Regions from separate parts of the Streptomyces sp. NPDC054770 genome, predicted to be linked through region 2. Evidence: riboswitches for the same ligand, from Rfam matches in the RefSeq annotation. Region 2 holds a riboswitch; each other region holds the start of a gene.
The links. Region 2 has a riboswitch for cyclic di-AMP ahead of ACWGKQ_RS22885 (M23 family metallopeptidase). Riboswitches for the same ligand answer to the same signal wherever they lie in the genome.
Positions count from the first base shown of each region.

Region 1: another riboswitch for cyclic di-AMP. It lies ahead of ACWGKQ_RS21290 (M23 family metallopeptidase); the one in region 2 lies ahead of ACWGKQ_RS22885 (M23 family metallopeptidase).
Region 3: another riboswitch for cyclic di-AMP. It lies ahead of ACWGKQ_RS06230 (NlpC/P60 family protein); the one in region 2 lies ahead of ACWGKQ_RS22885 (M23 family metallopeptidase).

Region 1 is NZ_JBSHBL010000023.1:24,663-32,438, reverse strand. Features, by position in the region: gene ACWGKQ_RS21310 (DUF5998 family protein) at 1-292, opposite strand, end outside; gene ACWGKQ_RS21305 (bifunctional acetate--CoA ligase family protein/GNAT family N-acetyltransferase) at 397-3,267, opposite strand; gene ACWGKQ_RS21300 (HPr family phosphocarrier protein) at 3,444-3,725, shown strand; gene ACWGKQ_RS21295 (GntR family transcriptional regulator) at 3,980-4,675, opposite strand; gene ACWGKQ_RS21290 (M23 family metallopeptidase) at 5,061-5,816, opposite strand; cyclic di-AMP (ydaO/yuaA leader) riboswitch at 5,829-5,992, opposite strand; gene ACWGKQ_RS21285 (M16 family metallopeptidase) at 6,184-7,572, opposite strand; gene ACWGKQ_RS21280 (M16 family metallopeptidase) at 7,569-7,776, opposite strand, start outside.
Region 2 is NZ_JBSHBL010000026.1:20,860-28,635, reverse strand. Features, by position in the region: gene ACWGKQ_RS22920 (NAD(P)H-dependent oxidoreductase) at 1-60, shown strand, start outside; gene ACWGKQ_RS22915 (O-methyltransferase) at 121-723, opposite strand; gene ACWGKQ_RS22910 (GTP cyclohydrolase II) at 799-1,440, opposite strand; gene ACWGKQ_RS22905 (MarR family winged helix-turn-helix transcriptional regulator) at 1,611-2,138, opposite strand; gene ACWGKQ_RS22900 (dihydrofolate reductase family protein) at 2,254-3,384, shown strand; tRNA gene ACWGKQ_RS22895 (tRNA-Met) at 3,542-3,615, shown strand; gene ACWGKQ_RS22890 (PP2C family protein-serine/threonine phosphatase) at 3,775-4,905, shown strand; cyclic di-AMP (ydaO/yuaA leader) riboswitch at 5,168-5,326, shown strand; gene ACWGKQ_RS22885 (M23 family metallopeptidase) at 5,336-6,373, shown strand; gene ACWGKQ_RS22880 (aldo/keto reductase) at 6,525-7,487, shown strand; gene ACWGKQ_RS22875 (PrsW family intramembrane metalloprotease) at 7,687-7,776, opposite strand, start outside.
Region 3 is NZ_JBSHBL010000004.1:180,657-188,432, forward strand. Features, by position in the region: gene pcrA (DNA helicase PcrA) at 1-2,033, opposite strand, end outside; cyclic di-AMP (ydaO/yuaA leader) riboswitch at 2,347-2,517, shown strand; gene ACWGKQ_RS06230 (NlpC/P60 family protein) at 2,526-3,674, shown strand; gene ACWGKQ_RS06235 (class I SAM-dependent methyltransferase) at 3,709-4,518, opposite strand; gene ACWGKQ_RS06240 (tellurite resistance/C4-dicarboxylate transporter family protein) at 4,711-5,688, shown strand; gene ACWGKQ_RS06245 (hypothetical protein) at 5,728-6,081, opposite strand; gene ACWGKQ_RS06250 (NlpC/P60 family protein) at 6,508-7,569, shown strand; gene ACWGKQ_RS06255 (LuxR C-terminal-related transcriptional regulator) at 7,605-7,776, opposite strand, start outside.

The DNA of each region.
Region 1 (7,776 bases), on a different contig from region 2:
TGACCGACTCGGTCGAGGTGGTGGCGTACGGCGTCGGGGAGGTGCTGTCGGCGGCCTGCTCGTCGGTGTGGCTGACGATGAAGCGGTTGCCGGTGAGGACGAGCACGGTCACGTGCCGCCGCACCTCGTTCTGGTCGAACGTCGTCTCCTGGTGGACCAGGTACGACCGGATCGGCTCGCCGCCGATGGCGGCCTCCACCGCCTCGGCCACGAGGGCCGGGTAGTAGCCGCTGCGCTCGATCGCGACACGCAGCCCCTGGGTCGTCGTACTGGTCTTGGCCATGGCGTCCATCCTAATCCGTGGGCAAGGGGACCCGGGCCAGTCGCGCGCGGCGGCATCGAACGCCGCCGACGGATGCGGGCGTTCGTCTCGGTGGGCGGGCGGTCGGCGGGCGGTCAGTAGGCGGGCAGGGTGCGCGGGCCCAGGTCGTCGCGGGCCGGCGGTGGCGCGAGGCGCACGGTCGCCCCCAGGACGCTCACGCCGTGCCGGGCGACCACGACCGGCTCCAGGGTGACCGCGACCACCTCGGGGTGGTCGTCGACCAGCCTGGAGACCCTGAGCAGCAGCTCCTCGAGGGCGGGCGTGTCGACGGGGGCCGAGCCGCGCCAGCCGAACAGCAGGGGCGCGGTCCGGATCGACCGCACCAGCGAGGTGGCGTCCCGGTCGGTGACCGGAACCAGCCGGTGCGCCATGTCCCCGAGCAGCTGCGAGGCGGCCCCGGCGAGTCCGAAGGACACCACGGCCCCGGCGGCCGGGTCGATCACGGCCCGTACGACGGTGTCGACGCCCCGGGGCGCCATCCGCTGCACCACCGGCCGCAGCTCCTCGGGCGGCCCGAACAGCTCGCTCAACTCGTCGTACGCCCGGCGCAGTTGCTCCTCGTCCGCCAGGTCGAGGCGGACTCCGCCCAGGTCGGCGCGGTGGCGCAGGTGGGGGGCGGTGGCCTTGAGGGCGACGGGGTAGCCGAGGGCGCGGGCGGCCGCGACGGCGGCGTCGGGGGTGGCGGCGGGCAGCGCGCGGTGCACGTCGATGCCGTACCTGCCGAGCAGCCGGCAGGTCTCCTCGACCCCGATGGTGAGCCCCTCCCCGCGTTCGAGCAGCCCTCCGATCAGCTCGGCGGCGCCCCGCTCGTCGATGTCGTCGTACTCGGGCACCTTCCCGGGCTCCGCGGCCTCCCGCCGCCACTGCGCATACTTCACAGCCTCGGCAAGCGCCCGAACGGCCCGCTCGGCGGCGGGGTAGGCGGGGATGAGACGGGAGTAGGGGTGGGGGGCGGGGGGCTTCGGGAGCTTGGCCGCCGCCTGTGCCGCGGTCTGTACTGCGGTGGGCAGGCGTTCCGCAGGGCGGAACGGGTGGGCACCGCCCCCAGTGCCGGGTGCCGTCGCACCAACCGTAGGTGCGGTACGGCCCGCAGCCGAAAGCGCCTCCGCCAGCCCCCCGAGCTCCACGTGCACCACAAGAACCGGCTTCCCCGGAACCTCTTCGGCGGCAGACCGCAGCGCCTCCGCCAGCTCCGGATCCCCCACGGCCCCCTCCCCGATCGTCGGGATCGCCGTGACGACCACCGCGTCGCACGACTGGTCGGCCAGCGCGCGCGACAGCGCCCCGTGGAAGTCCCCGGCACTCGCCCGCGTCGTCAGGTCCAGCGGCCGGGCCGGCCGCAGCCCCTCGGCCAGGCACCGGTCGTACGTCAGCAGCCCCAGCGACTCGGAATTGCCGAGAATCGCCACCCGCGGCCCGGCCGGCAGCGGCTGCCGGGCGAGCAGCAGCCCCGCGTCGACCAGCTCGGTGATCGTGTCGACGCGGATCACCCCGGCCTGCCGCAGCAGCGCGGACACCGTGGCGCGCGGCAGCCGCGTCGCCCGTACCGCGTGGCCCGGCGGCGCCCCGGCGCCCTGCACCACGACCAGCGGTTTCGCCGCCCCGGTCCGGCGGGCGAGGCGGGTGAACTTGCGCGGGTTGCCGATGGACTCCAGGTACATGAGGACGACGTCGGTCTCCGGGTCGTCGTACCAGTACTGGAGGACGTCGTTGCCGGAGACGTCCGCGCGGTTGCCGGAGGACACGAAGGTCGAGACGCCCGTGGTGCCGGTGACGCCGCCGCCGCGCCGGTGCAGCCGGGACAGCAGGGCGATGCCGATGGCGCCGGACTGGGCGAAGAGGCCGATACGGCCGGGGCGGGGCATCTCGGGTGCGAGGGAGGCGTTCAGCCGGACGTCGTCCGCGGTGTTGATGATCCCGAAGGCGTTGGGGCCGATGATGCGCATGCCGTAGGTGCGTGCCTGCCGGACGAGCGCGCGCTGGCGCTCGCGGCCGTCGGGGCCGCTCTCCGCGTATCCGGCGGCGAGGACGACGAGTCCCTGGACGCCGTGTTCACCGCACTCGGTGACGACCTCGGGCACGTGCTCGGCGGGTACGGCGACCACCGCGAGGTCGACGGGGCCGTCGATGTCCCGCACCGAACGGTGCGCGGGCACCCCGTCGACCTCCTTGAGGTCCTCGGGGAAGGCCTGGTTCACCGCGTGCAGACGGCCGGTGAAGCCGGCGTCCCGGAGGTTGCCGAGAACGCTGCGGCCGACCCCGCCGGGCGCGCGGCCGACCCCGATCACGGCCACGGATCCGGGGGCGAGCAGCCGTCGTACCGAACGGGCCTCCGCGCGCTGCTCGCGGGCGCGCTGCACGGCGAGGGAGCGGTCCGTGGGCTCCAGGTCGAACTCCAGACGGACGACACCGTCCTCGAAGCTGCGCTGCTGGGTGTAGCCGGCGTCCGTGAACACCTTGATCATCTTGCTGTTGGCGGGCAGCACCTCGGCGGCGAAGCGGCGGATCCCGCGCTCGCGCGCGACGGCCGCGATGTGCTCGAGGAGGGCGGAGGCCACACCCCGGCCCTGGTGGGCGTCCTGGACGAGGAAGGCGACCTCGGCCTCGTCGGCGGGCGCGGAGGCGGGCGTCCCGTCGGCGCCAATGCGGTCATAGCGTACGGTTGCGATGAACTCGCCGCCGATGGTGGCCGCGAGTCCCACCCTGTCCACAAAGTCGTGGTGCGTGAAGCGGTGGACGTCCTTGGCGGAGAGCCTGGGGTAGGGCGCGAAGAAGCGGTAGTACTTCGACTCGTCCGAGACCTGCTCGTAGAAGCTGACCAGGCGATCGGCGTCATCAACGGTGATGGGCCGGATGCGCGCGGTACCCCCGTCGCGCAGCACCACGTCAGCCTCCCAGTGGGACGGGTACTCGTGCCTGTCCTGCGGGTCCGCCGGGGTCTGCATGGGCCCCAGAGTACGGCTCGCGTCCGACAACGGCGCGAGGCAGTCTGTGGAGGACGGGAGTCGGAGCGAGGCCGCGGTCCGACGACACACCCGGAGGGGCCTACGCCCCCTCCGGGCATGCTTCACGATATGGGAAACTGGTCTAGACAACCCTGAACACCGAAGGGCAGCATCACATGGCTGAGCGCCGCGTCAACGTCGGCTGGGCCGAGGGCCTCCACGCCCGCCCCGCTTCCATCTTCGTCCGAGCCGCCACGGCCGCAGGCGTCCCGGTGACGATCGCCAAGGCCGGGGGCAACCCCGTCAACGCGGCCTCCATGCTGGCTGTCCTGGGGCTGGGCGCCCAGGGTGGCGAGGAGATCGTCCTCGCCTCCGAGGCCGAGGGCGCCGACGCCGCCCTCGACCGCCTGGCCAAGCTGGTCGCCGAGGGTCTCGAGGAACTCCCCGAGACCGTCTGAGCGCCTGCACCCGCACGTCCGGGGCCGCGCCACTCCCACGGGGGTCGGCGCGGCCTCGCCGTTTCCCCGCCGTCCGCGTCGGGCCATCGTGCCACCGGTCACGTGCCGCAATTCCGTGACATTGCCAAGGCCCCGGTACCCGGCTTTACCGTGGGCGCACGAAAGGGGCGCGACCGTGAATTCCCGGCGCGCTTGAATTCGGGCAGCGAAAACAGGTCCCGCCGAATAACACCTCTTTGTATACGGCGCGCGTGTTAATGCCGCAGGCCCGACATGTTTACGGGATGTTGCGAAGTCCTCACACCGTTCGGCCGTTCGGTGGCGCCGGAAAAGCGCAGCCGGTGGGAGGCCGTCGAGCGCTCGGTGTGCAGGGCCGTGATCGCCCGGGCGCGTTCGCCGTCGCCGCGTGCCACCGCGTCCACGATGGCGCCGTGCTCGGTCCAGGACTCCACGGGGTTGGCGGGCGTCTCCACGGTGTACATCCAGGCGATCTTGTGCCGCAGCTGGGTGAGCGTGGAGGTCAGGGCGTGGCTTCCGGAGGCCTGGGCGAGGGTCTCGTGGAACCAGCCGCCCAGGGAGCGCAGGTCCTCGCTGTTGCCGCGCCTGGCCCGCTCCTGGCCCAGCCGGACCAGCCCGCGCAGCACCTTGAGATGGGCCTCGGTGCGGCGCTGGGCGGCCCGGGAGGCGCCGAGCGGCTCCAGGAGCATGCGCATCTCCAGCAGGTCGGCGGCCTCCTGCTCGGTCGGTTCGGCGACGCACGCACCCGCGTGCCGGCGCGTCACCACGAAGCCCTCGGCCTCCAGGGTGCGCAGGGCCTCGCGGACGGGGACCCGCGAGACGCCGTAGCGGCGGGCCAGGAGTTCCTCGGTGAGCCGGCTGCCGCGCTCGTAGACACCCGCGACGATGTCGTCCCGGATCGCCGTGCATACCGAGTGCGCCGGAATACGCATGACCGACCTCCGCCTTAATCCCCGTGAAACGCCGCCGAGTGGCGCTCGTTCCGTGACTCTATTGCAATGAGCCGGAATTTCCGACGGCGGACCGGAATCCAGGGATATATTTTGGACAGCAAGTGCACGAAAACGACGAAAGCCCCGGCACAGGGGCCGGGGCTCCGGAAGATCTCACGGGTTGCTTCCGCAGTGCGCTGCCGGGTTCGCCTCGGTGGTCGGGTGCGGGTGCGTGGGGGTTGCCCGCACCCCCTTTCAGGGGCGTCACGCGCAGCGCTCCTTCAGGGGCGCGGGGAACTGCGCGACCAGCCACGGCGCACCCGCGCCCGGCGCACGCACCGCAACCCCCACGTCGGTCTCGGCGCCGGACCCGCGTCCAGCTCCCTCAGACGTTCACGCCGTGCTTGCGGAGGTAGGCGACCGGGTCGACGTCGGAGCCGTAGTCCGGGGTGGTGCGGGCCTCGAAGTGGAGGTGCGGGCCGGTGGTGTTGCCGGTCGCGCCGGAGAGGCCGATCTGCTGGCCCGGGGTGACCTGCTGGCCCACCGAGACGCCGATGGACGAGAGGTGGCCGTACTGGGTGTACATGCCGTCGGCCATCTTGATGACGATCTCGTTGCCGTACGCCCCGCCCCAGCCGGTGGAGACGACCGTGCCGGTACCGACCGCGTGCACCACCGTGCCGCTGGCGGCGTGGAAGTCGATGCCGGTGTGGGCGCCGGAGGACCACAGGGAGCCGCCGGTCTTGTAGCCGGTGGAGACGTAGGAGTCGCTGATCGGCGCGACGAAGGTGTTCAGGCGCTTGCGCTCGGCCTCGCGGGCGGCGCGGGCCTTGGCCGCGCGCTCCTTCTTGGCCTGCTCGGCGGCCTTCTTGCGGGCGGCCTCCTCGGCCGCCTTGCGCGCGGCGGCGGCCTTCTGGGCGGCGGCCTGGGCGTCGATCTGCTCGGCGACGGAGTCGCTGATCGTGATGACCGGGGTGAGGCCGGTCTGCTCGACGGAGTTCTCGGCGGCGAGCGCCGGGGCGGCGGAGACGGTGCCGATGACACCGGTGGTGGTGAGAGCCGCGATACCGGCGGCCTGCGCGGTGGTGCGCTTCACCCGGCCGGGACGACGGTGCTTCCCGGAGGCGCACATGAACGCCATGTAGAGGCTGGTCCTTTCCTTCCCTCTCGCCTACCGGGTTAGCTGACGGGTTCGGAGCAGGAAGGTCTCCTACGGGCCCCCTCGCGACACGCGCGGGCGCCCGATTCACCCCAGGGACTGCGTGGGTCCCCGGCTCCCCTGGCTCGCGCCGTACGGGGACTCGGCGATGGCTGTCCGGTGCCGCGGATGCGGCGCGGTGCCTGACGGACAGCCCGGAAGAACCTACGAGGCCGCTCGCGCCCCGCCCAAACGGATCACGGTTTTTGTAGCGCATCCCACAGGGCAGACAGGCAACCTCCACCTCAATTCGGACACGCGAGAGCCCTGATGACCCGACGGTCATCAGGGCTCTTCACCCGCGTGTGTCCTACTCCGCGGCGACGACGGTGACTTCGCCGATGCCGAGGGCCTCGACGGGCTCCTTGATCTGCGCCGCGTCGCCGACCAGGACGGTCACCAGGCGGTCCACCGGGAAGGCGTTCACGACCGCCGCGGTGGCCTCCACGGTGCCGGTGGCGGCCAGTTGCCGGTACAGCGTGGCCTGGAAGTCGTCGGGCAGGTACTGCTCGACCTGGTCGGCCAGAGTGCCCGCGACGGCCGCCGCCGTCTCGTACTTGAGCGGCGCCACCCCGACGAGGTTCTGCACGGCCACGTCGCGCTCGGCGTCCGTGAGGCCCTGGGCGGCGAGCGTGCGCAGCACCGTCCACAGGTCCGTCAGGGCCGGGCCGGTGTTCGGCGTGTCCACCGAACCGCTGATGGCGAGCATCGAGACACCGCTGCCGTCGGGGGCTGACCGCAGCACCTGCCCGAAGGAGCGGACGCCGTAGGTGTAGCCCTTCTCCTCGCGCAGGACGCGGTCCAGGCGGGAGGTGAGGGTGCCGCCCAGGCAGTAGGTGCCGAGCACCTGGGCGGGCCAGACGCGGTCGTGCCGGTCGGAGCCGACGCGGCCGATGAGCAACTGGGTCTGGACAGCGCCGGGGCGGTCCACGATGACGACCCGCCCGGTGTCGTCGGCGGTCACGGACGGAACCGGACGGGGCTGCCCGGTGGCGGCGCGCCAGGCGCCCAGGGTCTCGCCGAGCAGCTCGTCCAGGTCGATGCCGGTCAGGTCGCCGACGACGACCGCGGTGGCCGTGGCGGGGCGCACGTGCCGGTCGAAGAAGGCGCGGACGGCGGCCGCATCGATCTTCTCGACCGTGTCCTCGGTGCCCTGGCGCGGGCGGGACATCCGCGCGGTGGCCGGGAACAGCTCCTTGTAGAGCTGCTTGGCGGCCCGGCGGCTGGGGTTGGCCAGCTCGTGCGGGATCTCGTCGAGGCGGTTGCGGACCAGCCGCTCGACCTCGCTCTCGGCGAAGGCGGGCGCCCTGAGGGCGTCGGAGAGCAGCCCGAGGCCCTTGGCGAGCCGGGAGGCCGGGACCTCCAGGCTGATGCGGACGCCGGGGTGGTCGGCGTGCGCGTCGAGGGTGGCGCCGGCCCGCTCCAGCTCCGCGGCGTACTCCTCGGCGGAGTGCTTGTCGGTGCCCTCGGAGAAGGCGCGCGCCATGATGGTGGCGACGCCGTCCAGGCCGGCCGGCTCGGCGTCCAGGGGCGCGTCCAGGAGCACTTCGACGGCGACGACCTGCTGGCCCGGGCGGTGGCAGCGCAGCACGGTCAGGCCGTTGTCCAGAGTGCCGCGCTCCGGGGCGGGGAAGGCCCACGGCTTGGCCTCGCCCGGCTGCGGCTGGGGGTGGAAGTCCATGGTGGCGAGCTCGGTCACTTGGCCGTCTCCTCGTTCTCGTTGCCGGCCTCTACGGTGGCTTCCTGCTCCGGGTCCTCGCCGCGGCCCGCCTCCTGGGTGTGCTCGGCGGACTCCGCGGACAGCGGCTCGTAGACGAGCACCGCGCGGTTGTCGGGGCGCAGCCGGGCCTTGGCGACCTCCCGGACCTCCTCGGCGGTGACCGTCAGGACGCGCTGGACGGCG
Region 2 (7,776 bases):
TTTCCCGACCTGCCGAGGGACAGCCACGGCTTTGCCTCCAACGACGAGATCCTCGGCTGACCGCTGGGCGGGCCGGGCGAGCCCGTTCGGCCCGGTCGGCGTCGTCGCCGGCCCGGAGGGTTACCTCGGCTGATCCGCGCGCACCCGGATCGCGGTCAGCACGCCGTCCCCCACCTCGTGCAGGGCGACGGCGAACTCCGGCTCCCCGGTGAGCAGTTCACGGAACGCGGCCACTTGGTCCCGGTGGCTCACCGCGTTGTCGACGGCCACGATGCCGTACGGCTTCAGGACGCGCCGCAGCTGCGGCCAGTAGTCCACGTAGGCCGGCCGCTCGGCGTCGAGGACGACCAGGTCGAGGGAGGCGTCCGGGGCCTTGGCCAGGGCGTCGGCGCCGTCGCCGTGGACGACGTCCGCGTACTCCCGGATCCCCGCCCGTTCCAGGTTGGCCAGCGCCGCGGTGACCCGGTCCGCGTCGATCTCCACGGTCGTCAGCCGGCCGCCGGTGTCGCGGGCGGCGTCGGCGAACCAGATCGCCGAGTAGCCGTTGGAGGTGCCGATCTCCAGGACGGACGTGGCGCGCCGGGCCCGGATCAGCGTCGAGATCAGCCGGGCCGCGTCCGGGGTCATGTTGCGCAGCCTCAGCAGCCGGTCGGCCAGCGGGCCGTCGTGCGCCCGCCCCTCCTGGTAGAGGTCGTCGAGAACACGCGCCAGCTGGTCGTCCACGGAGGCTCCCCTCGTCGGTGTGCCTGCTGTTGCTAGCACGTCCGGCGGGGCGTCGTACATCGAAAGAGCAGCGGCTCAGCCCGCGTTGAGCTCCGTCAGCTGGGCCAGCGGCAGGGTGTGCTGGGTGTGCAGGACCTTCGCGCGCAGGTAGCGGACGTTGTGCGCGGTGCTGAAGACGCCGGTCGGCACCCGGTCCCGGACGGTGACGCCGAGGCCGCGCAACTGCTCGGCCTTGTCGGGGTTGTTGGAGAGCAGGTCGAGGTCGGTGATGCCGAGGGCGGCCAGCATCTGGGCGGCGGCGGTGTAGTCGCGGGCGTCCTCGGGGAGGCCGAGGGCGGCGTTCGCCTCGTAGGTGTCGAGGCCCTGGTCCTGGAGGGCGTAGGCGTCGAGCTTGTTGTAGAGGCCGATGCCGCGGCCCTCCTGGCGCAGGTAGAGCAGGACGCCGCCGCGGTCGGCGATGCGCTCGACGGCCTCGCGCAGCTGGGGTCCGCAGTCGCAGCGGGCCGAACCGAAGACGTCGCCGGTCAGGCACTCGGAGTGCAGGCGCACCAGCGGGAGGGTGCCGGGGGCGGGCTCGCCGATGACGACGGCGACGTGCTCCTGCCCGTCGGTCAGGCCATGGAACGTGACGATCTCGGTGTTGACGCTGTAACCGTCGTTGAAGCGCAGCGGGACCCGGACGCGGGCGCGCTGGGTGGCGGCGGGGAAGTCGGTCATCGGGGTCTCCAGTGGGACGTCGCGGGGTGCCTGCTTCAGATTTGAAGCAGATCCACGGCTGGAACCATACCCCATGCTTTAAATTTGAAGCAACAGATTTCCGTACGGTTCTGGGAAATCGAGTGCACGGTCAGGTGACCCCGGTCCCGGGCCAGGTCCGAGGCCGGGGTTCAGGAACCGGAACAGGGCGACGACGACCGGCGCCGCCACGGCAGCTGGTCCGAGGCCGGGAGGGGGGCGGACTCGTCGCCCTCCAGTGCCCGCGCGATCACGGAGCTGATCTCCTCCAGCTGCTCCACCTGCTCGTCGGAGAGATGGTCGAAGACCGCCGCCCGTACCGTCTCCACATGCCCCGGCGCCGTGCGCTCCAGCACCGCCATGCCCTCGTCCGTCAGGATCGCGAAGCTGCTCCGCTTGTCCCACTGGCAGTCCTCGCGCCGGACCAGCCCGTCCTTCTCCAGCCGCGTCACGGCGTACGTCAGCCGGCTCCGGGTGATCTTCGCCTTCTGGGCGAGATCGGTCATGCGCAGCTTGCGCTCCGGCTCCTCGGAGAGGTTCGCGAGGATGCCGTAGTACAGGTGCGGCATGCCGGCGTCCTGCTGGAGCTGCCGGTCGATCGCGTCCTCCAGGAGGTTCGTCGCCGCCATGTAGGCGCGCCAGGCGCGCTGCTCCTTCGGGGTGAGCCAGCGAGTCGTCATGCGACCAGTGTAGGTTTGTTTCAAACTTTAACCAAGCGTCCGAGTCGGAGCAGTCCGCCGGCCCACCGGCCCACCGGCCCGCCTGTCCCGCCGCCGCCGAGAGTGAGCGCGTTCGATGCCGCACCCCTACGTCCTGCTGTCCGCCGCCGTCTCCCTCGACGGCTACCTCGACGACACCGGTCCCGACCGGCTCCTGCTCTCGTCCCCCGCCGACTTCGACCGCGTCGACGAGGTGCGGTCCCGTGTCGACGCCATCCTGATCGGCGCGGGCACCATCCGCGCGGACAACCCGCGGCTCCTGGTCAACTCCCCGGAGCGGCGCGCGGCCCGGGTCGCCGCCGGCCGGCCCGAGTACCCCCTCAAGGTCACGGTCACCGCGACCGGCGACCTCGACCCGGACGCGAAGTTCTGGCACACCGGCGGCGAGAAGATCGTGTACACGACGGACGAGGGTGCGCGGCGGGCCAGCGCCCTCGGGATCGCCGCCGACGTCGTCTCCCTCGGCGCCGACCTCGACTGGCGGCCGCTCCTCGAACATCTGCACGACGTACGGGGCGTGCACCGCCTGATGGTCGAGGGCGGCGGCACCGTCCACACCCAGCTTCTCCAGCAGGGCCTGGCCGACGAGCTCCAGCTGGTCCTGGCCCCCCTCTTCGTCGGCGACCCGAAGGCACCGCGCCTGTTCGGCCCCGGCGGGTACCAGGACGGGCGGCTGCGGCTCCTGGACACCCGCCGTATCGAGGACGTCGTCCTCATGCGCTACGAACCCACGGCCCCCGGCACCGCGGGGTCGGCGTCCGCCGCGGACCGGCACTGGCTGCGGCTCGCCTGCGAGCTGGCGGCCGCGTGCCCGCCCTCCCGGACCGCGTTCAGCGTGGGCGCGGTGGTGGTCGCGGCCGACGGCACGGAACTGGCCCGCGGCCACTCCCGGGAGGCCGGCGACCCCGTGGTCCACGCGGAGGAGGCGGCCCTGGCCAAGATCCCCCCGGCCGATCCCCGGCTGGCCACGGCCACGGTCTACACCAGCCTCGAACCCTGCACCCACCGCGCCTCCCGCCCGCACCCCTGCGCCGAGCTGATCCTCCGGGCCGGGGTGCGGCGGGTGGTGACGGCGTGGCGCGAGCCGGACACGTTCGTGACGGCGGCCGACGGGACGGGGATGCTGCGGGAGGCGGGGGTGGCGGTCGTGGTGCTGGGTGAGTACGAGGCGCAGGCGAAGGCACCGAACGGGCATCTGCTCGGCTGACCTGGTGGGGGCACGTTTCCAGGGGCGCGTTGCTGTAGCGCCCCTTCAGGGGCGCGGGGAACTGTGCGACCGGCCCCCACCGGCCGTCGGCCGACAGCCCACCGGAAGTAACCCGTGTGACTCCCCCTCTTCTGATGGCGTATGCTGGTGTCAACGACGCGGGGTGGAGCAGCTCGGTAGCTCGCTGGGCTCATAACCCAGAGGTCGCAGGTTCAAATCCTGTCCCCGCTACTGAAAACTCAGGGCCGGAATCCAATTTCAGGGATTCCGGCCCTGAGTCATATCCAGGCGCGTGTTCCTCATCACACACGTCCGTACTCATCCGCCCGGCCCACACCATTCGCCCCACCCGCTCACAGCCGCAAACCTGGACGGACAGGCGTCGAAGACATGGGACACCAGGAGGACCGCGTGGCGGGCCGTGGCGAGGCGGAGCTGCACGGCCCGGCGCCCGCCCGCCTCCTCGCCCGCACCCTCGCCCGCTTCCTGCCCGCGCTGCTGATCAGCGCGGGCGTCTGCTACGACGTCCTCACCCCCGAGGCCTTCACCGCGGTCCCCTTCTTCACGGCCGCCCCGCTGATCGCCGCGCCCCTCTCGTCCCTGCGCACCACCGTCCTCACCGGCCTGGCCGCACTGCTGGCCACCTACGCCGTGCATGCGCGGTTCGCGGTCGTCCCGGACGCCGACGCCGTCACCGAGATCGTCACCGTGGCCACCGTCGCCGTCCTCGCCGCCGGCATCAACCGGATCGTCCGTATCGGCGACCAGCGTCTCGCCTCCGCCCGCGAGGTCGCCGAGGCCGCCCAGCGGGCCGTCCTGCCCGAGCCCGCCGAGCGGATCGGCGGCTTCGAGATCGCCGCCCGCTACGAGGCGGCCCAGGAGGGCACCTTCATCGGCGGCGACCTGTACGCCGTCCAGGACACCCCGTACGGCGTACGGCTGGTCGTCGGCGACGTGCGCGGCAAGGGCATGGGCGCGGTCGCCGCCGTCGCCGTGGTCATCGGCGCGTTCCGGGAGGCCGCCGAGCAGGAGGCCACGCTGGAGGCGGTCGCCGGGCGGCTGGACCGGGCGCTTGCGCGCGAGGGCGTCCGGCGCGGGGGCATCGACGCCCAGGAGGGGTTCACCACCGCCGTACTCGCCGAGCTCCCGCACGGCGACAACACGCTCCGGGTCGTCAACCGGGGTCATCCGCCGCCCCTGCTGCTGCACGGCGACGGCGAGGTGTTCCCGGTGCGGCCGCCGGAGTCCGCGCTGCCGCTGGGGATGGGCGAGCTGGGGGCATGGCCCGACCGGGCCGCCGAGCACGCGTTCCCGAGCGGGGCCACGCTGCTGCTGTACACCGACGGCCTCTCCGAGGCACGGGACGCGCACGGCCGGTTCTACGACCCCGAGCGGCGGCTGACCGGCCGTACCGTCACCGCCCCCGGCGCGCTGCTCGCCCGGCTCGCGGCCGAGGTGCGCCGGCACACCGGCGGCGGCATGACGGACGACATGGCACTGCTCGCCGTACGGCGGCCCTGACTGGGCTCCGACCCTGTGCTATGTCACATATCGTGTTCGGACGGCCGCCCTCCGCATCACATCTGAGTCACCATCAAACCCCGTGTGACTCCTGAGTTGAGCAGCGGACACCGTCAACTCGACCGTTTTTGGCCGATCGTGCCAGGTAAGTCCAAGCTTTGAAAGCTTAATGATCAAGGCGAACGGCTTGGAATCTCATAGCCGTGTCTATTAACGTTCGATAACGCAGCGCGGTCGTCCCAGCCGTCACCCGCGACGGCTCCGTGCGCACGCGCCGAATCCCGCAAGGGAACCGGGGAACCACCACCTTGGGGTGAATCGCACGGCTACCGCCGGGTAGGAAACGGCCGGTATACGCGCGTAGGAGACCTTCCCGCTCCGAACCCGTCAGCTAACCCGGTAGGCGGCGGAAGGAAAGGAGTGCGCCCGCGTGGCGTCCAACCCGCCTGCTCCGACAGCCCCGTTCGTGCCCAGCCAGCGTCAGCCCGACACCTTCGGATACGGCGGTTACCGCACAGACGAGGGCCCCTTCGAGGAGTGGAACCCCACCGAGGAGTCCCTCTCCTCGGCCCGCGGCCGGCACCGGGTCGCCCGGCAGAAGGGCGGCGGGCTCGCCCGCAGCTCCACGGTTCTCGGCGTCGGTGTCATCGCAGCCGTCGGCGCGGGCGGCATGGCCAGCGCCAACACCGGCAAGCCGCCGGTCTCCATCTCGCTGCCCGACCTGCCGACCTCCGTCAGCTCCCTGCTCGGCGAGGGCACCGGCCACCAGGCCACCCAGACCGCGCTCAGCAGCGTCACCACGACGACCGCCACCGACGCGGACTCCTCGTCCTCCGACGCCGGTGAGGCGCTGCGCAGCCGGATCATCGCCCAGGCCGCGCAGCAGCAGAACCAGCTCGACACCAAGGCCAGTGCCAAGGCCGTCGCCGCCGCCGACAAGGCGGTCGCCGACGCCGAGGCCAAGGCGGAGAAGGCGGCCGCCGCAACGGCCGCCGACGCCAAGGAGAAGGCCGAGGCCTCCGCGAAGCAGAAGTCCGAGCAGGCCCGGCTCGCCGCGCTGGCCAAGCAGTACACGCTGCCCGTCGTCTCGTACACGATCACCGGCACCTTCGGCCAGGCCGGCTCCATGTGGTCCTCCGGCTACCACACCGGCCTCGACTTCGCCGCGCCCACCGGCACGCTGATCAAGGCCGTGCACAGCGGCACGGTCACCGAGGCGGGCTGGGCCGGCGCCTACGGCTACCGCACGATCATCACCCTCGACGACGGCACCGAGCTGTGGTTCTGCCACCAGTCCTCGATCGGCGTCAAGGTCGGCCAGAAGGTCGCCACCGGAGACGTGATCGGCCGCGTCGGCGCCACCGGCAACGTCACCGGCCCGCACCTCCACCTGGAGGTCCACCCGAACGGCCAGGCCACCGCCATCGACCCGATGCCCTGGCTGCGCGGCAAGGGCCTCAACCCCTGACGTCTCAACTCCTGACGTCTCAACTCCTGACGTCTCGACTCCTGACGTCTCAACTCCTGACGCCTGAGCCCCTGACCCGGACCGCCGCGCTTTACGAGAACTTCGTGTTGCGTCGGCATGGGGCGCCAGGTGACGCGTGTTGAAGTGAAGCATGACTGCTTCTTCCGCTTCCCCTTCCCTCCGTAAGCTCGGCGCCTCCGACCTGGAGGTCTTCCCGCTCGCCCTCGGCGGCAACGTCTTCGGCTGGACCGCCGACGAGGCGACCTCCTTCGCCGTCCTCGACGCCTATGCCGCCGCGGGCGGCAACTTCGTCGACACCGCCGACTCGTACTCGGCGTGGATCGAGGGCCACCAGGGCGGCGAGTCCGAGACGATCATCGGCAAGTGGGTCAAGGCGCGCGGCAACCGGGACGACGTCGTCATCGCGACGAAGGTCAGCCAGCACCCCGAGTACCCCGGCCTGTCCGCCGCCAACATCAAGGCCGCCGCCGACGCGTCGCTGCGCCGTCTCGGCACCGACCACATCGACCTCTACTACACGCACTTCGACAAGCCCGAGATCCCGGTCGAGGAGATCATCGGGGCGCTGGACGAACTGGTGCGGGCGGGCAAGGTCCGGCACATCGCCGCGTCCAACATCACCGCCGAGCGCCTCCAGGAGTCGCTGGACTTCTCCGACCGCGAGGGCCTGGCCCGGTACGTCGCCCTCCAGCCCCACTACAACCTGGTCTCCCGCGACACCTACGAGGGCCCCCTGCAGAACCTGGCCTCCCGCACCGGCCTCGCCGCCGTCCCCTACTTCGCGCTGGCCGCCGGCTTCCTCACCGGCAAGTACCGCCCCGGCACGACGGTCGACAGCGCGCGAGCGGGCCGAGCCGCCCAGTACGCCGATTCGGACCGCGGCCAGAAGGTGCTGGCGGCCCTGGACGAGATCGCCGAGGCCCACTCCGCCCCCGTCCCCACGGTGGCCCTCGCCTGGCTGGCGGCCCAGCCCACCATCGCGGCCCCCATCGCCTCGGCCCGCACGCTGGAGCAGCTCCCGCCGCTGCTGGCCGTGGCGGACCTGAACCTGACAGACCAGGAACTGTCCCGCCTGACGGCCGCCTCCGCCTGACACTCACCTTCTTCTCCGCTGCAACGGCGCTCGGCCGCGACGGTCGAAGCCGGCGGGCGCCGGGCGTGCCGGCGCCCGCCGTCGGGATGCCGGCCGGTTGCGGAGTGCAGCGCCGCCGTGGCTGGTCGCGCAGTTCCCCGCGTCCCCAGGGGGTTGCAGTGCGGCTTGCTGCTTTCCCCCCCCCGGCGCTCACATTCGGCTAGCTCTGGTACGGGTTGTAGGCCGGATACGGCACCGCCGCCCCGTACCACCCCGCCCCCGGTGCCCCGTACGCCGACGGCGCCTGGCC
Region 3 (7,776 bases), on a different contig from region 2:
ACGTAGGCGAGGCGCCGCTCCTCCTCCAGCTCCTTGGTCTGGCCGAGGGCGCGCATGTGCGGGAAGACGCCGTCCTCCATGCCGGTCAGGAACACCACCGGGAATTCGAGGCCCTTGGCGGTGTGCAGGGTCATCAGGGTGATGACGCCGTCGCCGTTCTCGTCGTCGTCGGGAATCTGGTCGGAGTCGGCGACCAGGGCCACCCGCTCCAGGAAGGCGGCGAGCCCGGGCTGTTCCTCGCCCTCTCCGGACTCCTGCTCGAACTCCAGTGCCACGGAGGCGAGTTCCTGGAGGTTCTCGATGCGGGTCTCGTCCTGCGGGTCCGTCGAGTTCTGCAGCTCGGCGAGGTATCCGGTGCGTTCGTAGATCGCCTCCAGGACGGTGGCGGGTCCGGCGCCGGACTCCACGACCGTACGGAGGTCCTCCATCAGCGTGTTGAACCGCTTGACCGCGTTCGTCGACCGCGCGGCCATGCCGTACGCCTCGTCGACGCGCCTGAGCGCCTGCGGGAAGCTGATCTTCTCGCGCTGGGCGAGGGCGTCGATCATCGCCTCCGCGCGGTCGCCGATACCGCGCTTGGGGACGTTGAGGATGCGCCGGAGCGGGACGGAGTCCTCCGGGTTGGCCAGCACCCGCAGGTAGGCCAGGACGTCCCGGACCTCCTTGCGCTCGTAGAAGCGGACCCCGCCGACGACCTTGTAGGGCAGGCCGACGCGGATGAAGATCTCCTCGAAGACGCGGGACTGGGCGTTGGTGCGGTAGAAGACGGCGACATCGCCGGCCTTCGCCTCGCCCGCGTCCGTCAGACGGTCTATCTCCTCGGCGACGAACTGCGCCTCGTCGTGCTCGGTGTCGGCGACGTAGCCGGTGATCTGCGCGCCCGCGCCCGCGTTGGTCCACAGGTTCTTCGGGCGGCGGGACTCGTTGCGCTCGATGACCGCGTTGGCGGCGCTCAGAATCGTCTGCGTGGAGCGGTAGTTCTGTTCGAGGAGGATCGTCGTCGCGTTCGGGTAGTCCTCCTCGAACTGGAGGATGTTGCGGATCGTCGCGCCCCGGAAGGCGTAGATCGACTGGTCGGCGTCACCGACGACGCAGAGCTCGGCGGGGGGCAGGTCGGGCGCGCCGGTGCCGACCAGCTCGCGCACCAGGGCGTACTGGGCGTGGTTGGTGTCCTGGTACTCGTCGACCAGGACGTGCCGGAAGCGGCGGCGGTAGTGCTCGGCGACGTCCGGGAAGGCGCGCAGCAGGTTGACCGTCGTCATGATCAGGTCGTCGAAGTCGAGGGCGTTCGCCTCGCGCAGCCGCGACTGGTACAGGGCGTAGGCCTGGGCGAGGGTCTTCTCGAAGCCGTCGGCGGCCTGGGCGGCGAAGTCCTCCTCGTCGATCAGCTCGTTCTTCAGGTTGCTGATCTTGGCGCTGAAGGACTTCGGCGGGTAGCGCTTGGGGTCGAGGTCCAGGTCGCGGCAGACCAGGGCCATCAGGCGCTTGGAGTCGGCCGCGTCGTAGATCGAGAAGGAGGAGGTGAAGCCGAGCTTCTTGCTCTCCCTGCGCAGGATCCGCACGCAGGCGCTGTGGAAGGTCATCACCCACATCGCGTTCGCGCGCGGGCCGACGAGGTGCTCGACCCGCTCCTTCATCTCGCCCGCGGCCTTGTTGGTGAAGGTGATCGCGAGGATCTGGCCCGGGTGCACCTGGCGCGCGCCGAGCAGGTGGGCGATGCGGTGGGTGAGCACGCGCGTCTTGCCGGAACCGGCGCCGGCCACGATGAGCAGCGGGGAGCCGGCGTGCACCACGGCCGCCCGCTGGTTGTCGTTCAGCCCGTCCAGGAGCGCGGCCGGGTCCAGGGCCGGGCGGGCGGCGCCGTCGCGGTAGTAGGCGTCTCGGTCCGGGGGCACGTCGAACTTCCCGCCGAACAGATCGTCCGGAATCGACTCCGGAGCGTGCTCGTCCTCGGGCGGCGGCGGGGGTTCCTCGTCATGGCCGCGGGGGGCCTGGAGGCTCGCCAGGAAGCTGTCGTCAAAGAGGCTGCTCATCGCTCTCCGAGTCTAGGGCGCCCCACCGACAACCGGTCGCCGCCCCGAAAACTCGCCCGGGTGACCGACCGGTTCCGCTCCGTCACGGCAGGTCGGCGCGGAGCACGGAGCCGCACTCCCCCAGCGCGAACCAGCGGCACCCTTCCGAACAAGTCACTCATACCGTCCCAGATGACCTTGCCTTAACAAGTTCTAACAACAAGGTCACGAAAATGTATCGGGCATATCGCACATCAACCTTCACAGAGGCCACACGAGTTGGTTAGCGTGCGAGGCGGGCCGCGCGACCCCCACCGGCGAACGTCGCCGGGCCGCACGGCCTCCGCCGAGTCCGGGGCGCCGCCGCGCATCCGGAGCCGGGGACCCACCGATCCCGGGGTGAATCGGTCCCGACTCCCCTCCGGGGAGCGGACCGTAGGGCAACCCTTCCGAACCACCCGCCCGAACCCGACAGCTAACTCGGTAGGCGGAACGTGGAAGGAGTCGCCTCCGTTGGCGTCGCACCGCAAGTCCCGGCCGTCAGGAACGCGCGCGGCGGGCATACGCACCCCCGCGCTGGCCACCGCCGCCCTCACCTCCATGGCCCTGTTCTCCCAGACGGCCGAGGCCGCGCCCCCCGAGGACGGCAAGCCGAGCCTGGAGGAGGTCGAGAAGAAGGTCGACTCGCTCTACCGGCAGGCGGAGTCGGCGACCGAGAAGTACAACGCCGCCAAGGAGCGGACCGGCCGGCAGCGCAAGCAGGTCGACACCCTGCTCGACGACGTCGCCGAGCGCACGGACCGGCTGAACAAGGCGCGTGAGGAGCTGGGTTCGTTCGCCGCGGCCCAGTACCGGACCGGGGCCGCCGCCCCCGACACGGCGACCTTCCTGCTCGCGGACAGTCCCCAGGACTACTTCGACCAGGACCAGCTGATGAGCCGGCTGACCGCACGCCAGAAGGGCGCGGTCGACGACTACGTCACCCAGCAGTCCGCGACCATGAGGAAGCGGCAGGAGGCCGCCAAGAGCCTCGAAACGCTCACCGAGACGCAGGACGACCTCAAGACCGCCAAGACCACCGTCCAGACGAAGCTGGCCTCCGCGCGGGAGCTGCTGTCGCAGCTGACGGCCGCGGAGAAGGCGCGGCTGGCGGCGATCGAGAAGCAGCAGGAGGAGGTGGCGGCCCGCAAGGCGGCGGAGCTGGCGAAGCAGCAGGCCGCGGCCGCCGAGCAGGAGACGTCGTCGTCCGCCGCATCGGGCAGCTCCTCTTCCGGCACGTCGAGCGGCTCCTCCTCCGCCTACGCCACGAAGGCCGCCAAGGCGATCGCCTTCGCCCGCGCACAGATCGGCAAGCCGTACGTCTGGGGCGCCACCGGCCCCGGCTCCTACGACTGCTCCGGGCTCTCCCAGGCCGCCTGGAAGGCCGCGGGCGTCTCCCTGCCGCGCACCACCTACGACCAGGTGAACGCCGGCACCACCGTCTCCCTCGCCGACGCCCGACCCGGCGACCTGGTCTTCTTCTACGACGACGTCAGCCACGTCGGCATCTACATCGGCAACGGCATGATGATCCACGCCCCGAAGCCCGGCGCCTACGTCCGGGAGGAGTCGATCTACTACGGCGGCGAGTCGATCATCCACAGCGTGGTACGCCCGGCCTGAGCCGACTGCAGGCCGGCATCTGCAGACGCCCGGGTCAGCGGCGCCCGCGCGCGAGCAGGGCCGCATGCGGCAGGGCCAGCAGACCGTCCTCGGCAGCGAACTCCGAACTGAACACATCGAAGTGACGCTTGATCTCGGCGCGGATCCGGGGTGTCTGGCTCTGCACCAGCTGCCCGCCGAACGCCACTCCGCTCGCAGGACCGCTCCACCACTCGTCGGCGCTCGCGCGGTGATCCCAACGCAAGGTCGCGCACTCCGCCTCGCGCAGCCCCGCCGCGTCCATCAGCCCGGTCAGGCCGCTCTCGTCACGGGGGAAATCATCCTCAGGAGCCAGCCCTGCGGGCAGATGCGGTGGGCGCACCGCACCCGCGGCCTCGATCGCACGGCCGATCAGAGCCTGTCCCGGCGCCGGCGGCGCCGCCCATGTCGTCAACGCGATCCAGCCGCCGGGCCGCACCACACGGCGCAGCTCAGCCAGCGCCACTTTGGGCCGGCCCACATGGTTCAGAACGAAGTTGGCCACGACGGCGTCGAACTCTCCGTCGGCGAAGGGAAGCGCGGGAAGAACGGCCACCCGCACATCAGCCGCGGGTGCGGCCTGAACAGCCAACTCGACCATGGTCGGCTCCGCATCCACGGCCGTCACCGTCGCGCCCCGGACACACGCGGCCGCGGCGACCGTCCCCGGCCCGGTCCCCACGTCCAGCAACCGCGCGCCTGGTCCGACCTCGGCGGCATCGAGCAACCGCGACACCGGATGGGCGCACAGCTTGGCGAAGCTTCCGGCATAAGCGGCCCCCCGGCCCGCCCAGATCAACCGCTCACTCTTGTCGAACGTCGTCATCGTCACCGGCGCCCTCCCTGACCTCAGCCGAGATCGACGTGTCGTCACGACCCTAGCCCACCGTCTGATCAGCGCGGACGGCTTGGAAGGCGGACGGCTTCCGCTGCCGCTGTCCCGCGACCGCGCGGTTTTCGGGCCGCACGCGCGCGTGGCCCGTTCCTGCCGTGGCCGGCTCTCCCTAGCATCAGCGGCATGTCCGGCATTTCACTCCTGCGCGCCTGGTGGGCGCAGCGTCCGCCGGCGGCGGGGGCCGCTGTGATGGCCACCGGCATCATGTCGGTGGGGTTGCACCTGGCGGGGGCGGAGACCGTGTCCCGGGTGGCGCTGGTGCTTGCCTGCGCGATGTGGGCGGCGCTGGCCGCGGACTTCGTCGTACGGCTGGTGCTCGACCGCCGGCGGTGGGCGGCGGAGGCACGGACGCCGGGCGCGCTCACCGCCGTGGCGGCTACGACGGTGCTGGGGACGCGGTTCTCGGCGCTCGGGTGGCAGACGCCCGCCGGGGCCCTGCTGGCGCTGTCGGCGGTCCTGTGGCCGCCGCTGCTGGTCCTCGTCGTGAGGCACTGGAGACCGCGGATGTCCGGCGCGGTGTTCCTGGCCTGTGTGGCCACGCAGGGTCTGGCCGTGCTGGGAGCGACGCTGGCCGCGGCCGTGACCACGGCGTGGCTCGCGCACCTCGCGCTGGTCCTCTTCTGGCTGGGGCTGGCGATGTACGGGCTCGCCGTGCCGCGGTTCGAGTGGCGGCAGATCGCCGCCGGACCCGGTGACCAGTGGGTGGCGGGCGGTGCGCTGGCGATCTCCGCGCTGGCCGGGGCGCGGCTGCTGGGCGCCGACAGTGCGCGGCTGTACCTGTGGAACGACGACGACAGCGGTGTCCTGCGCACGGTGACGGTGGCGCTGCTGGTCCTGGACCTGGCCTGGTACGTCGTGCTGCTGGCCGCGGAGGTGGCATGGCCCCGGCTCCGTTACGACGTGCGCCGCTGGGCGACGGTATTCCCGATGGGGATGACGGCGGCGGCGACACTGTCGGTCGCGTCCTCCGTCGGCGGCGCGTGGCTGAAGTGGCCGGGGCGGGTGCTGGTGTGGGTCACGGTGGCGGCCTGGCTGGCGGTGGCGGCCGGAGCGGTGGCGGCCGCCCGTGCCACCCGTGCCGCCCTCAGCAGGGCCCGCTGAGGATGCGGGGGATGCCGGGGGTGCCTGGGATGCCGCGGGTCACGTCCACAGGACGGCGATGAAGACGTTCACCATCGTGAGCAGGCCCACCACGCCGAAGGCGCTCTTCTCCACCTTCTCGTCGTCCCGTTTCACGTAGACGAGCCCGAGGATCACGATCAGCAGGGCGAGCTTCACGCCGATCTTGATGGTGTTGACGTGATGGCCGTCGGCCTCGTTGAGGCCGACCAGGATCACGCCGGTCGCGAGCATGGTGAACGCGCCGTGCAGCATCCCGGGGACGAACCGGGCCGTGCCCTGGCCCATCGCCTTCATCTGGGTGAGGAAGCCGCCGAGGAGCGCGGCGATGCCGATGATGTGCAGGCCGACGAAGAGATGGATGAGTACGTCCATGGCCCCGGAGCCTAATCAGGGCCTCCCGGGGCCCCGGGCACCGGCCCCTCTTTCTTTTCCCTCCCCCCGCGAGGCGCACCGCATATATGCACCCCATAGCACCCCCTGTCCCCAGCCTGCCCCGGAACCGTCTCTTCGGTCATCCCGTCCCGAGAAGCCGACGGCTCCGGACCGGAATCCCGTTCACATACCGTCGGGTAACGATCCGGTCACGCCAATTCCGTGCATCGCGTTACCAGCCCGACACACCCGGGCCTAGCGTCCTCCCCCAGGTGACCGACTCCCCACCGCCGCCCGGGCCAGGGGCGGCAGTCGGACACCACCGCCGAGAATGTCCGGCGGCGGTCCGCTCCCCCTGTGGCGGACCGCCGCCGGACGCGCAGTCCGCACTCCTCCGCGGTCGTACGAAAGGACGGGACAGTCCAGGTGGCAGCGCACCGCAAGCCCCGACAGCGCTCGCTCAGCGGTAACACGGCCCGCACGGCCGCCACCCTCGCCCTGGCGGGCGCGGCCACCGCGACGGCTTTCGAAGGGACCGGAAACGCCGAGCCGCAACTGACACCGGCACAGGTGAAGGCCAAGGTGGACCAGCTGTACCAGGAGGCCGAGGCGGCCACCCAGAAGTACGACGGAGCGAAGGACAAGGCCGACACGGCCCAGCGGCGGCTGAAGTCGTTGCAGGACGAGACGGCCCGCGCGCAGGAGAAGTTCAACTCCGCCCGGGACGCGCTCGGTTCGATAGCGGCCGCGCAGTACCGCGACGGCGGCATCGATCCGGCCTGGCAGCTGGCACTGTCCAGCGACCCCGACCGCTACCTGGACGACGCGGCGTTCGCCGAACGGGCCGGCGACCGGCAGGCCGGTGCGGTGGCGCGGGTGCGCGGGCAGCTGCGGGAGATCGAGCGGCTGCGCGGCGCGGCGCACGTGGAACTGACCGCGCTGCGGTCCCGGCAGGCCGAGCTGAAGCAGCAGAAGACCGACGTCAACGGCAAGCTCGGCGAGGCCAGGCGGCTGCTGTCACAGCTTTCGCCGGGGCAGCGGGCGGCGGTCACGGCGGACGGTGCCGACGCCGGCCGGGCCTCGCGTTCGGCCTCGGACGGCCGCGACGCCCTGAGCCCGGGCAGCGTCGCCGCCCCCGACTCCCGCGCCGCGGCCGCCGTCGCGTACGCCTACTCGAAGCTCGGCAGCCCCTACGTCTGGGGCGCGACCGGTCCGGACGCCTTCGACTGCTCGGGCCTCGCCCAGGCCGCCTACCGCTCGGCCGGGGTCTCCATCCCCCGCACCACCTACGCCCAGATCGACGCCGGCCGCCGCGTCTCCCGCTCCGAACTGCAGCCCGGCGACCTGGTGTTCTTCTACTCGGGCATCAGTCACGTCGGCATCTACATCGGCAACGGCCAGATGATCCACGCACCCAACCCGTCGGCGCCGGTACGGATCGCCCCGATCGACGAGATGCCGTTCGCGGGGGCCACGCGGGTCGCGTGAGCCCCCCCGGCAGGTCCCGGCAGGTCCCTGCGGCCTCAGACCAGGCGGCGCGCGGTCGCCCAGCGGGTCAGCTCGTGCCGGTTCGACAGCTGCAACTTCCGCAGCACCGCCGACACATGGGACTCGACCGTCTTGACGGAGATGAACAGCTGCTTGGCGATCTCCTTGTAGGCGTAGCCGCGGGCGATGAGGCGCAGGACCTCGCGC